4 regions of the Rhodopseudomonas sp. RCAM05734 genome follow, and region 2 is predicted to be linked to each of the others. Evidence: predicted binding sites of a transcription regulator. Region 2 holds the regulator's gene; each other region holds the start of a gene.
The links. Region 2 encodes LexA, which represses DNA repair genes until DNA is damaged. Its sites were predicted from a motif close to TGTTCNNNNTGTGTTCNG; they were not measured.

Region 1 (3,293 bases), 110 kb from region 2:
ATGGTCGGCACGGTCTTGAACCATTCGCCGGCTGATCGTACCGACATCTCGGAGACCTCGCCGATATGCTTGCCGCCGATCTTGACCGACAGCGCTTCCGGCTTCAGGCGATAGCCGAGGCAGGCATCGCAGGGCACGTCGGAAAAATACTTGCCGAGCTCCTCGCGCGCCCACTCGCTCTCGGTCTCGCGGAAGCGGCGGTCGATATTGGTGACCACGCCCTCGAACGGCTTCTTGGTGTCGTAGGCGCGCACGCCGTCCTCGTAGGAGAATTTTATCTCGTCATCGCCGGAGCCATGGAGGAGGGCGTTCTGCGTCTTCTTCGGCAGGTCCTTCCACTTGGTATCCAGGGTGAACTTGTAGAATTTGCCGAGCGCGGTGAGCGTCTGGATGTAATAGGGCGACGACGACTTGGCCCAAGGCGCGATTGCGCCTTTTCGCAAGGTCAGTTCCTTGTCGGGGATCACCAGTTCGGCGTCGATGGTCTGCTCGATGCCGAGGCCGCCGCATTTCGGGCAGGCGCCATAGGGATTGTTGAACGAGAACAGCCGCGGCTCGACTTCCGGAATGGTGAAGCCGGACACCGGGCAGGCGAATTTTTCCGAGAACAGGATGCGTTCGGCGCCGGTCTTGTCGTGGATTTTTGCAACCTTCTTGTCGGCTTTCTTCTCAGCCGCGGGGGGCGCGGCCGGCGCCGCGGGAACGTCGGCGTATTCGATGACCGCGAGGCCTTCGGCGAGTTTTAGCGCGGTCTCAAAACTTTCGGCCAGGCGCTGGCCGATGTCCGGCCGCACAACGATGCGGTCGACCACCACGTCGATGTCGTGCGGGAATTTTTTGTCGAGCACCGGCGCTTCGGCGAGTTCGTGGAAGGCGCCGTCGATCTTGACGCGCTGGAAGCCCTTCTTGAGGTATTCCGCCATCTCCTTGCGGTATTCGCCCTTGCGGCCGCGCACCACCGGCGCCAGCAGATAGAGGCGCGTGCCTTCCGGCAGCGCCAGCACGCGATCGACCATCATGGAGACGGTCTGGCTTTCGATCGGCAGGCCGGTGGCCGGCGAGTAGGGCACGCCGACGCGGGCCCACAGCAGGCGCATGTAGTCGTAGATCTCGGTGACGGTGCCGACCGTGGAGCGCGGGTTCTTCGAGGTGGTCTTCTGCTCGATGGAGATGGCCGGCGACAGGCCGTCGATCTGGTCGACGTCCGGCTTCTGCATCATCTCCAGGAACTGGCGGGCATAGGCCGACAGCGATTCGACGTAGCGGCGCTGGCCCTCGGCATAGATGGTGTCGAAGGCGAGCGACGACTTGCCGGAGCCCGACAGGCCGGTGAATACCACCAGCTTGTCGCGCGGGATCTCCAGGTCGACGTTCTTGAGATTGTGCTCGCGGGCGCCGCGAATGGTGATCGAGCGCAGGTTGGCACCGGTCTGGCGCTTCGCCTTGATGACTTCATCCATGACAGACATTCCCAGACGCGCGAGACGCGCCGCATTCGGGCGCGCATCGCCGGCGGACCGGGATCGAACGCCAATTGATTGATTTCAGAACATAGGAAGAACGATGGCGGATTTCCAGTGCCGCCGGCGCTTCATCAACGATTTGTTGCACGGCCGCCTGGGGGGCGCGCAGTCGTGCAGATGGTGATGAAGGGCCACATAAAAAAGGCCGGCTTTTCAGCCGGCCTTTTCCAGATCAGAAGGCCTTGAAGGCCTGCGAAGCTCAGTACTTGGCGACGACCGGACCACCCCAGCGGTAGTTGATGCGGGCGGTGACCATATCGACGTCCTGACCGATGCGATCCGAGGTGGTCGCCGGCGAGGTGAAGGTCACGTTGCGCGAACCGAGGAAGATATGGTCGTATTCGACGCCGACCGACCAGTTCGGGGTGAAGCCGTATTCGAGGCCCACGCCAACCGTGCCGCCCCAGCGGGTTTCCGAAGCGGTGCCGGTGTTCACGGTCGCGCCGTTGAGGAAGTAGTTGTACTTGTCGGAAGCAACGCCGGCGCCGCCCTTCACGTAGAGCAGGGCGTTGTTCCAGGCGTAGCCGACCTGACCGGTGAACAGGCCGAGAGCCTGGATCTTCGAACGGTTGGTGAAGGCCGGGAAAGCGGTGCTGACGTTGGAGCCGGAGAGGTCAGCCCAGTCGCCCTGCGCTTCCAGACCGAACACCCAGGCGCTCGACTGCCAGCGGTAGCCGATCTGGCCACCGGCGACAGCGCCGGATGCGTCATGGCAACCTTCCGAAACCGCAAGGGTCGGTGCAGCGAGGCTGCCGAGCGAGTCCCAGCACTTGCGGCTGGTGCCGTAACCGGCGTTGGCGCCGATATAGAAGCCCGACCAGTCATACATCGCGACCATCATCGGCGGCGCCTTGGTGTAGGGGCGGGCGGCGAGATCAGCGGCGGAAGCGGACGTGGCCATCCCCAGGGTGGCGAGAGCTGCCGAAGCGAGCAAAAACTTTTTCATCGAATTTCCCCTCAGTACATGCGCTTCCAACCGAAGCGGCCAGGTGCAGCGCTGTCGCTGCCGATTCCATGCCGTAAATATACGCGAGGTTGCAAAAAAAGTCCGTCACCCAAAAGCAACAGTCGTCTGCGATCTGCGAAGCACCGTAAATTATTGTTCTGTTTACGAAAGTATTGATTTACCGCCCGCCCGCGGCAGCAACCGAGCGGTTGTGCGCTGCAGGCCACAGCGCAGCGGACGAGGCCGCCGTCCGGGCTCGGACGCCGGCAGTCTTGAGAACAAAAATGGAACATGCTACTGATGATCCCGTGGATAAGTCGTGATCGGCGGCCTGACGAAGCCCGGACCGTATAGGGTCGGAAAAATGGCGATCGCGCGGGGGCCTGACGGTCCGGCGGATATCCAATCAGCAATTTGAGTTTCGAGTGCAGGAGAACGGCGATGGCGGGAAGCGTGAACAAGGTGATTTTGGTCGGTAATCTCGGCAAGGATCCCGAGGTTCGGCGGATGCAGAACGGCAATCCGGTCGTGAACCTCACCGTTGCGACCTCCGACACCTGGCGCGACAAGGCGACCGGCGAGCGCAAGGAAAAGACCGAGTGGCATCGCGTGGTGATCTTCAGCGAGGGCCTCGCCAAGGTGGCTGAGCAATATCTCAAGAAGGGCGCCAAGGTTTACATCGAAGGCGCGCTGCAGACCCGCAAGTGGACCGATCCGCAGGGCGTAGAGAAGTACTCCACCGAGATCGTGCTGCAGGGCTTCAATTCGACGCTGACCATGCTGGACGGCAAGGGCGGCGGTGCGGGGGCCGGCGGTGGCGACAG
Region 2 (3,293 bases):
GGCGTGGCGGAAAAATCCTGAACCTGCCGCGATCGCGGTTTTGCGTCCGCACCAGCGCTCGGTTATGAAGCCCGGGTGCGGTCGCGGCCTCCCCGGCCGGCCAGCGCTGGTGATGGAGACTTTGCCGATGGCCTTGATGCCGGTTGCCGACGCGCTGGCCGCGGTGCTCGCCGATGCCGAACCGCTGTCCCGGCAGATGGTCGCGCTCGACGACTGTTTCCACCGCGTGCTGGCCTGCGACGTCGCATCGCTGCGCACCCAGCCGCCGCAGCCGATGTCGGCGATGGACGGCTATGCGGTGCGCGCCGAAGACGCCACGCAGCATGCGGCGCTCACCGTGATCGGCGAAGTCGCCGCCGGCCGGCCGTTCGAGAGGACATTGGGAGCCCATGAGGCGGTCCGCATCTTCACCGGCGGCGTGATCCCCGCAGGCGCCGATGCCGTGGTGATCCAGGAAGACACGGCGCGAGAGGGCACCACCGTATTCATCCACGAGGCCGCCCGCGCTGGCCGCCACATCCGCCCGGCCGGCGTCGACTTCACCACCGGCGACGTGCTGCTGCGCGCCGGCGCCCGCCTCACCGACCGCGACCTGTCGCTGGCCGCCAGCATGAATCATCCCGAGCTTCCGGTGCACCGCCGCCCGAAGGTCGCCTTGCTGGCCACCGGCGACGAGCTGGTGATGCCCGGCCAGCCGCTCGGCCCCGGCCAGATCGTCTATTCCAACGGCTACGCGCTGCGCGCGCTAGCCCGCAACGAGGGCGCCGAGGTGACCGATCTCGGCATCGCCGCCGATACGCTGGATGCCACCGTGGCCGGCATTCGCCGCGCCCGCGACAGCGACGCCGACATCCTGATCACCACCGGCGGTGCCTCGGTCGGCGACCACGACCTGGTGCAGCAGGCGCTCACCGCCGAAGGCGTCACCATGGCGTTCTGGAAGATCGCGATGCGCCCGGGCAAGCCGATGATGCATGGAAGGATCGGGCCGATGCGGGTGATCGGCCTGCCCGGCAATCCGGTGTCGTCCTATGTCTGCGCGCTGCTGTTCATGGTGCCGCTGATCCGCACGCTGTCGGGCCGCCGCGACATCCATCTCGAACGCGAGCCGGCGCTGCTCGGCTGCGACGTCGGCGCCAACGACCTGCGCGAGGACTATCTGCGCGCCGTGCTGGCGGTGCGCGAGGACGGCGCGCTGGTGGCGACGCCCGTGACCCGCCAGGATTCCTCGCTGCTCGGCAATCTGTCCGCCGCCCACGGCCTGGTGGTTCGCGCCCCCCACGCCCCCGCCGCGCCCGCCGGCACGCCCTGCAGCGTGCTGCGTTTGCCGCTTTAAGGCGGTCCGATTGCGTTGACGGGAAATTAATCGTTGCGGAACACATATGGAACAGATAGTGTTCGTTCATGATTTGTTTCTGACCTTCCGGCGCCGCGACCGCTCAACTTCGATCGGCTGATCAGCGCAAGGCCGGAAACGCGACGGTGGTCAACGCCGTCCTATTGAGGATCGATCGAGATGCTGACCCGCAAACAGTACGAACTTCTGCGATTCATCGATCAGCGCCTGAAGGAAGCCGGCGTGCCGCCCTCCTTCGACGAGATGAAGGACGCGCTCGATTTGCGCTCCAAGTCCGGCATCCACCGACTCATCACCGCGCTGGAAGAGCGCGGCTTCATCCGCCGCCTGCCCAACCGGGCCCGCGCCATCGAGGTGTTGAAGCTGCCCGAACTCGGCGGCAGCAGCAGCGTTGCTGGCAACGGTCGCCGCGGCTTCACGCCCAGCGTCATCGAGGGCACCCTCGGCAAGGTGCGACCGTCCTCTGGCAATGCCGAGGATGACGGCGCGCGTTCGGTGCTGGTGCCGGTGATGGGCCGCATCGCCGCGGGCACGCCCATCGAGGCGCTGCAGACCCGCAGCCACAACATCAGCGTGCCGACCGACATGCTCGGCTCCGGCGAACACTACGCGCTGGAAGTGCGCGGCGACTCCATGGTCGAGGCCGGCATTCTCGATGGCGACATGGCGCTGATCCAGCGCAAGGACGCCGCAGAGACCGGCGACATCGTGGTCGCCCTGATCGACGAGGAGGAAGCCACCCTGAAGCGCTTCCGCCGCCGCGGCGCCTCGATCGCGCTGGAGCCCGCCAACGCCGCCTACGAGGTCCGCATCCTGCCGCCCAACCGGGTGCGCATCCAGGGCCGGCTGGTCGGACTGTACCGCAAGTACTGAGTGAACGCGCAGCGACTTGCTGCGCCGTTGTTCGTGACGCAGAGCCGTTCGCTCACGGTTCATCAGCCTGCACGTCGGTCTCGGCCGGCGTCGCATCGGGCGCGCGCTGCCGCCCCGGCAAGATCGCGCCGCTGGCAACCTCGAGCGTGTCCGCTGCGGCTGGTGCCCATGGCCGGTCCCGCCCTTTCGGCCTGATCGCATCGATCACAAAACCGCCGCTGGTTTGCCGCAACGCCGTCGCACCGGTTTTCTGCAGACTATCACGATCGATCACCGTCGCTCCGCAATCCCCCGGCGGCTGTCTTGTTGTGACAATGAGCGTCGCGCGCAGGCAATCATCGACAAAGGCATCCGGCTGCAGCGCCAGCGCGACCAACGCGCCGTCGGCCAACGTCGCCACGCAGCCGGCGCCATCGCAGGCGATGCCGTTGCCCAGCGTCGGATCGTTCGGCAATCGCGAATCCGCATCCGCCGCCAGCCATTCCTTGAGCAGAAACGAGATCTCTGGCGCTGCGCATCACATGCAGCCGCCCGTCCTTGCCGCGCACCGCGACGCTGTGGCCGTCGCCTGATATCAACACATCCGGCTGCGTCACCATCGCGGCCCATACCATCGACGCCGCGACAAAGCCCGCGCCGATCCAGCGCAGCGGCGTGCGCAGCAGTCCGAGCAGCACGATGCCGATGGTTGCCGCGAGCAATGGCCCGGTCCCGAACGCCGGCACGCGGCCGATGGCACCGGGCAATGCCGCGACCCATTGCGTCACCACGATCATCCACTGGATGCCGACATCCATCAGCCGCCAGAACACGCTGTCGAGCCCGAACGGCGCGGCCGCAAGTCCTAACAGCCCCGCCGGCATCACCAGCGCAGAGACCACTGGCATCGCCAGCAGGTTTGCGACGACGCCGTAAGGCGTGATGCGGTGAAAGTGAAACGCCGCATAGGGCGTGGTCGCGAGCCCGGCGACCAGCGAGGCCAGCGCCAGCATGACGATCTCGCGGCCGCCCCACAGCGCCGCGCGCGCGGTGCGCGAATGCTCCGCCGTCGCGAACAGCATGG
Region 3 (3,293 bases), 970 kb from region 2:
ACAAAATCGTCATTGAAGTGACCGAAACGGTATTCATGCAAGGACTTGAGGAAGCCGTTGCCGCGACGCTGCAGCGGCTTCGGGGGAAGGGTGTGCTGGTCGCTCTCGATGACTTCGGAACCGGTTATGCTTCGCTTACACATTTGCGAAGCCTGCCCGTTGACATCATAAAAATCGACAAGAGTTTTGTTGATACCATGTCTAGGGATATCTCCAGTCGCGCTATCATCGAGCTGGTGAACAAACTTGCGCTACAGCTCAAAATGAAGGTTACCGCAGAGGGCGTGGAAACCTTTGGCCAAGCCTCGTCCTTGCTCGAAATGGGCTGCAGCTCCTTGCAGGGGTTTCTCTTCGCAAAGCCTATGGAAGCCGAACTGGTAGAGCCGTTTATTTCACATAGGAGGTCCACACTTTACAAGAAATTTATTGGTAGAGATTGTTCCGCTTCAACCCCATTCAGACAAATTGAGGGACTTCCCGAAGTGTGAATCTGCGTGGAATAAAGGCTCTGACGCAACTTCGATGACGGTGTACCGCAACTAGGTGGCGCCTATCGGCCGGGCTTGCAGAAGATCGATCATCGCCCTTCCATACCGAAGCATCAAGCAGCGGCACTATCGCATCGCTGAGCACCAGATCAGGCGCCTCTTCGCGAACGGCGGCGACTCGTGCCGGCGAAAAGCCGCAGTGGCCGATCTCTTTGAAATGACTCTCCGTTTTCGGATATGGTGCAGCTGACGGAAGCGCGAGTGACACGCGTCACTGCGTTTACCGCTCTTGGCAGCCAGGTTCTTGAACTGATTCATTAGATCGAGCTACCGAGCAACGATGCGTCATCAAAATTGCGTCAGAGCCCAACTTCGATGCTTATTCACAGCCTATGCGCTCGACGCTGGCAAGGCCGCTCGGCTCTGGGACGTTTCGCAGCAGCTTATTGCGAATTCGGGGAAATGATCGGCGGCGACATGTCGTACATCGATCGATTGGCTTTTAAAACTTAATGGTCGTCCGCATCCCGAACACCAAGGCATCCGGAACTGGCGATGTGCTGGCAGGACGCCGAAGCGGCCGTCATAACCTGCCCCCTGCAGCACCCCGCCCACAGGGTTTCCAAAAGGGTCACTGTAGTAGGAAAACGTGAATTGCAGTCCTGCTTGCTCCAATCGGGGGCGAAGCCCTCCCGGATCGGTCAGTTGACGCAGGGGTCCGACCAGCGAGGACTCCATAAACACGGGCGTGGACACCGCTGTTCCGGGCTTTGATGAGTCATTTTGCGCCAACGCAGCACCACTAGCAAATGCAGCAACGGCGGCGACAATCGCACGCCTCGCAATGGAAGCGATGCGCTCCGAACAGGCCATCTGAACCATCTCGGTGTCTCCATAAACCACTTGCGCGAGGACTGTTCCCCGTCAGCACCCGTGAGACAAATTGAGGGACTTCACGAAGGGAGGGTTTCTGGTTCATCCGCGCGGCGTGCGGCGTTAATCGGCGTGGAGTCCCACGCCCTGTTCGGAGGAGTCGGTGGTTGGCATGACAAATGCGTCAAGCTGAACAAACGGAATTGCTGGCTTCATCGGCTAGGGCGGCCGATCTTCCTGAAAGCATCACACCGCGTCCATCGATCAACATTCGCAAAAAAGTCGGAGCGCCCGACGTTTTACGAATACGAAAATTTGCCTCGACGCGATGTTCATGTTATGTTCTTTTGCCGCGAGACTGAGCCGTTCCTTCTGGTAAACCGCAATGCCTGCGCAGATCGTCATCACCGAGAAAACCAGCCAGGCAAAAGATGTCCGTGCCGCCGTTGGCTCACGCTACGGGGATATCCTTCCGGCCGAAGGCCATCTGTTCGACCTACTCGAACCCGAGGATGTTGTTCCGGAGTGGAAGCGGTGGTCAGCGATCCTTTTGCGGCCGGAAGGCCTTTACGACACTCGCCCAGCAGAGGGCGGCAACAAAGCCGCCAAGCTCAAAGCCATTCGCGAGGCCCTTCGTACCGCCAAGCGGGTTTGGCTCGCCACTGATTGCGACCGCGAAGGCCAGCTAATCGGCCAGGAAATTCTTGAGCATTACAAATATAGCGGCGAAGTCCTGCGGGTGCTGTTTACTGCGCAGGACTCGCAGACCATCCGCGATGCATTCGGCCGGGCAAAGCCAAATGCCGAATACGCCCGCCTTTACGCCGCTGCCGTCGCGCGCCGGCAGGCCGACCAAATCTACAACTTGTCACTCACCCGGACTGCAACCGTCATCCTGGGTCGTGGCACGCGGAGAGTGATCGGCGTCGGCCGGGTGAAGACGCCGACCTTGGCCATTGTGTGCAAGCGCGAGTTGGAGATCCGGAACTTCGTGCCCCTCGCCTATTTTGAAGTTGTAGCCACAGCGAAAGTGGAGGGAGGCCGATTTCAGATGCGGCACGCGCCGCAGGATCGGATCGTTCGACGCGAGATTGCCGAAGAAGTCGTCAAAGCAGCCGAAGGCTTCGAGGGCGCGCTCGCTGTGCGTGTCGAAGATAAGCGACAGGGACCGCCCAAGTTGCACGATTTGCCGTCGCTGCAGAAACTCTGCGGCTCTCGCTTCGGCTGGTCCGCCAGCAAGACGCTTGAGGTGGCGCAGGAGCTCTATGATGGCCAGGGCAAGAAGATCATCACTTACCCGCGCGCCGAGGTGCGCTATTTGCCGGCGAGCTTGATTTCGGACGTGCCGCGGATCGTGGCCGGCCTGCGGGTGGGCCAATCGTTCAGCACGATCCCCATGCCCGAGCCGCCAGTCATCCGCAAGGGTGCGAGCGGCAACTTCTACGACAAGGGGCTGGAAGGCGCGAGCCATCACGCCGTCATTCCCAACGTCAACGCGATCGAAAAACTGCCGGAGGTCTGGCCTCGTCTGTCGTCTGACGAGAAGAAACTGTTCGATGTCATCGCGCGGGCATATCTGGCCGCCCTGATGCCTGACTTTCGCTACCGGCAGACAACCGCAACGCTCGACGTGCGCCGCTTCGAATTCCGCGCTGCCGGTCGCCAGCCTATCGATCTCGGCTGGCGAGCCGCCTTCCCAGAGTGGCAACCCGCCGACGAAAAAGGCGATGAGGCGCAATTGCTGCCGCCGCTGCGTAACGGCGAGACCGCACAACTGCAGGACCCCAAAATTGAGGACAAGGAGACCCGACCGCCACCGCGTTACAACGAAGGCACTCTGATCGAGGCCATGCAAAATGCCTGGCGCTTTGTTGAGGATGAGATTCTGCGGGACCGCCTGAAGGAAGCTAAGGGCATTGGCACGCCGGCGAC
Region 4 (3,293 bases), 2.5 Mb from region 2:
CCGCCCAGCGCCTTTTGCGCGGTCGCCTGCAATGCCTTGGCATCGGAGCCGGCTTCGGCCGCATCGGGCGCGAACGTAAACCCGTCGAGACGGCCAATTACATGGCCCTCTACGATCACTTCGCCGGTCTTGCCAATTTCAGTATTCAACATCGTGTTTTCCCGTAAGCGGCGCATCAATACACTGGTACGACGGTCAACGAAACGCTCCGTGAGCCGTTCATGCAGTGCATCTGACAGTTTATTTTCAAGTTCGCGCGAAATTCCCTGCCAATGGTCGGGATCTGACAGCCAATCCGGGCGATTCGCCACGAAGGTCCAGGTTCGGATCTGTGCGATTCGGCCCGACAAAGTGTCGATATCGCCGTCGGTGCGGTCGTTTTGCGCGATCTGGGTGCCGAACCAGGCATCTGGAATGCGCCCCCGCCGCATCAGGAAGCCATACAAAGTGGTCACAAGTTCGGCGTGCACCGCCGGCGCGGTGCGCCTGTAGTCGGGGATCTGGCAGGCATCCCACAACCGTTCGACCGCTGCCGCGCCGACCGCCATCTCGCGGATATCGGCATCGCGGGCGAGGTGATCGAGCACGCGCAGGTCCTCGGCGATCGGCGCGCGGGTCAGCGCGTCATGGTTCGGCGTCAGCGCCAGCGACACCTGGAGTGCGGCAATCGACGAGAAATCGAGCTTGGCGTTGCGCCATTGCAGCACCTTCACGCTGTCGAAGGTGTGGTTCTGCAACGCGTTGACCAGTTCGGGCTCGAACGGCGGGCAACGGCCGGTGCTGCCGAAGGTGCCGTTGCGGGTGGCGCGGCCGGCGCGGCCGGCGATCTGCGCAAACTCCGACGGATTGAGACGACGGAACTGATAGCCGTCGAACTTGCGATCACTGGCGAAGGCGACATGCTCGACGTCGAGGTTGAGGCCCATGCCGACGGCATCGGTGGCGACGAGATAGTCGACATCGCCGGACTGGAACATCTCGACCTGCGAATTGCGGGTGCGCGGCGACAGCGAGCCCAGCACCACCGCAGCGCCGCCGTGCTGGCGCTTGATCAGTTCGGCGATGGCGTAGACTTCATCGGCGGAGAACGCGACGATGGCCGAGCGGCGCGGCAGCCTGGTGATCTTGCGATCGCCGGCGAATTCCAGTTGGCTGAGCCGCGGCCTTGTGACGATGCTGGCGCCCGGCAGCAGCCGCTCGATGATCGGGCGCATGGTGGCGGCGCCGAGCAGCAGCGTTTCGTCGCGGCCACGGCGATTGAGAATACGATCGGTGAAGACATGGCCGCGTTCGAGATCGGCGGCGATCTGGATTTCATCGACGGCCAAAAATGACACGTCGAGATCGCGCGGCATCGCTTCCACCGTCGAGACCCAGTAGCGCGGCTTCGGCGGCTTGATCTTTTCCTCGCCGGTGATCAGCGCCACGGCGTCCGGACCGACGCGGGCGACGATCTTGTTGTAGACCTCGCGCGCTAGGAGCCGCAGCGGCAGCCCGATGATGCCCGAGGAATGCGCCAGCATGCGCTCGATCGCCAGATGGGTCTTGCCGGTGTTGGTCGGGCCGAGCACGGCAGTGACGCCGGCGCCGGGCGCGCGGTCGTGGCCGCTGGAAGCCGAGAAATGGAAGGAAGCCATGTTGATCAAGGGTTTCTGCGTCGCGGGCGATCAGGTGTATGTCCCAATGCGACGCATCGGCACGGATGTTTTTAAGCTTTGGAACGAGTCCGGAACGAATCGCGCCCGAATCGGTGACTCGCCTCCTCTCCGCCGGGGTTCACCGCAATATCTCGCGTTCATCTGCAAGTTCGATCACTAGATCAAGATTCATCACGGCCAACAAGAGAACGATTTCGAGCGCGCGGGTTAACCGGCGCGGCGCACGATTGCGCCAGGAGTCAAGACGAGTCATGCGGCCTGTCATGCCCCTTGGCCTGCTGCCTGCGGCGGCGACATTCGTCGCGACGGCGTTGCGGCAAACCGGCGGCGAAGTTGCGGCAAGCGTTTACTGGGTTTTGGCCAGCCGCGGCGGCACCGCCGTAGTGACGAAATCGACCGCCTCGAGCATCGCGGTGCCCAAAGGCGTCGGCACCGTCATGCGGAACGGCACCAGCACCCGCGTGCCGGCGATCGGCGCCAGCCAGACTTCGATGTTGCGCTGGGCGGCGAGATATTTGATGGCGGCGCGGTCCGGGATGTAGCCGGCCAGCGGCGAAAAGTAGACCGCGCAGACCACCACCGGGCCGTGATAGCCTTTCTCGGCCTTGACGGTGTCCATGCGCTTGTAGTCGAGCTTGAGGTCGTAGCGCATGCGGCCGTCGAAGATCGACGTGCTGGTGCGGCAGGCATCCGCCGACAGCACATCCCCGCTGCCGGCCACCCGCAGCAGCGAGCCGGTCATCGGATCGATCACGCCGCGGCGATGCGCCTCGGTGACCGGGATACGCTCGGGATCCGCCGGCGGCTCCGGCTCGATGGAAAACTCCTTCACCCCGCCGCCCTGCAGCGCCATGCGGATGGTCTCGGACTTCTTCGACGCGGTGGTGGTGGCGGTATAGTTCGACGGCACCAGGGCACCGGCGACGATGCGGCCGGTGGCGGCGCCGGTGCCGGAGCCGCCGGCAAAGGCTTTCAGCAGGCCGGAGGTGCCGCCGGAGGCCGCGGCATTATACTGGTCGTCGGCGATCTCGATGGTCCAGGCGCCCTTGCCGACCGGAATCCCGGCCAGACTGGCTTCATAATGCGCATCGAGCTTGCCCTGCGCCGCCGCCGGCCGGACCGCCCCGATCGTCGCCAGCGCGAACAACCCCGCAAACAACCCCACGGCCAGCAGGCCACGGCGGCGCCAGGCCGGGGCGCTGCGGAATCGCGGTCGATCGGTGGCAAAGCGCATCACGGCGGCGGGTGATCCCTGCGGGTTGGGGGCAGCGGCGACGCCTGCGGGACCGTCCCGGCCCGGCCGGCTGCGCCATTGCCGATCTCTTCTGGCAGATCTAAGCACGAATCCGGCGCCGACCAAGCGGCCGCCGCCGGACCCGCTCAAGGGTTCTATTTCATGGCCGAATACGTCGTTTATATGATTGAAGCGGCACGCAAAACCGCGCTATACTGGGCGCGCCGCAGGGCCCGCTTGCGACTTTGCGCAAGGCTTCGTCTTGACGCATCGCCGCGCGCGTCCTATACGTCCGCGGCTCCTGAAATGGACGTGATTTTGAACCCCTGCCTGGCTTTGGGCCGTGGCGGGGATGACAGAGGATTTTCGCGATGTCGCGGCGCTGTGAACTGACACTCAAG

Region 1: the regulator LexA is predicted to act here: its motif matches at 1,546-1,563, upstream of uvrA (excinuclease ABC subunit UvrA).
Region 3: the regulator LexA is predicted to act here: its motif matches at 1,691-1,708, upstream of ACUXVA_RS24785 (type IA DNA topoisomerase).
Region 4: the regulator LexA is predicted to act here: its motif matches at 1,717-1,734, upstream of ACUXVA_RS08625 (helicase-related protein).

Annotation. Positions count from the first base shown of each region.
Region 1 covers NZ_CP199742.1:4,362,989-4,366,281, forward strand. Annotated here, with positions in the region: gene uvrA (excinuclease ABC subunit UvrA) at 1-1,460, opposite strand, end outside; gene ACUXVA_RS20630 (outer membrane protein) at 1,723-2,469, opposite strand; gene ACUXVA_RS20635 (single-stranded DNA-binding protein) at 2,911-3,293, shown strand, end outside.
Region 2 covers NZ_CP199742.1:4,254,224-4,257,516, reverse strand. Annotated here, with positions in the region: gene ACUXVA_RS20095 (HAD-IA family hydrolase) at 1-21, shown strand, start outside; gene ACUXVA_RS20090 (molybdopterin molybdotransferase MoeA) at 128-1,336, shown strand; gene lexA (transcriptional repressor LexA) at 1,517-2,230, shown strand; partial or broken gene ACUXVA_RS20080 (ComEC/Rec2 family competence protein) at 2,283-3,293, opposite strand, start outside.
Region 3 covers NZ_CP199742.1:5,223,431-5,226,723, forward strand. Annotated here, with positions in the region: gene ACUXVA_RS24775 (EAL domain-containing protein) at 1-488, shown strand, start outside; gene ACUXVA_RS24780 (hypothetical protein) at 879-1,370, opposite strand; gene ACUXVA_RS24785 (type IA DNA topoisomerase) at 1,747-3,293, shown strand, end outside.
Region 4 covers NZ_CP199742.1:1,797,089-1,800,381, reverse strand. Annotated here, with positions in the region: gene ACUXVA_RS08625 (helicase-related protein) at 1-1,637, opposite strand, end outside; gene ACUXVA_RS08620 (hypothetical protein) at 1,777-1,911, opposite strand; gene ACUXVA_RS08615 (DUF3108 domain-containing protein) at 2,005-2,892, opposite strand; gene rpmB (50S ribosomal protein L28) at 3,264-3,293, shown strand, end outside.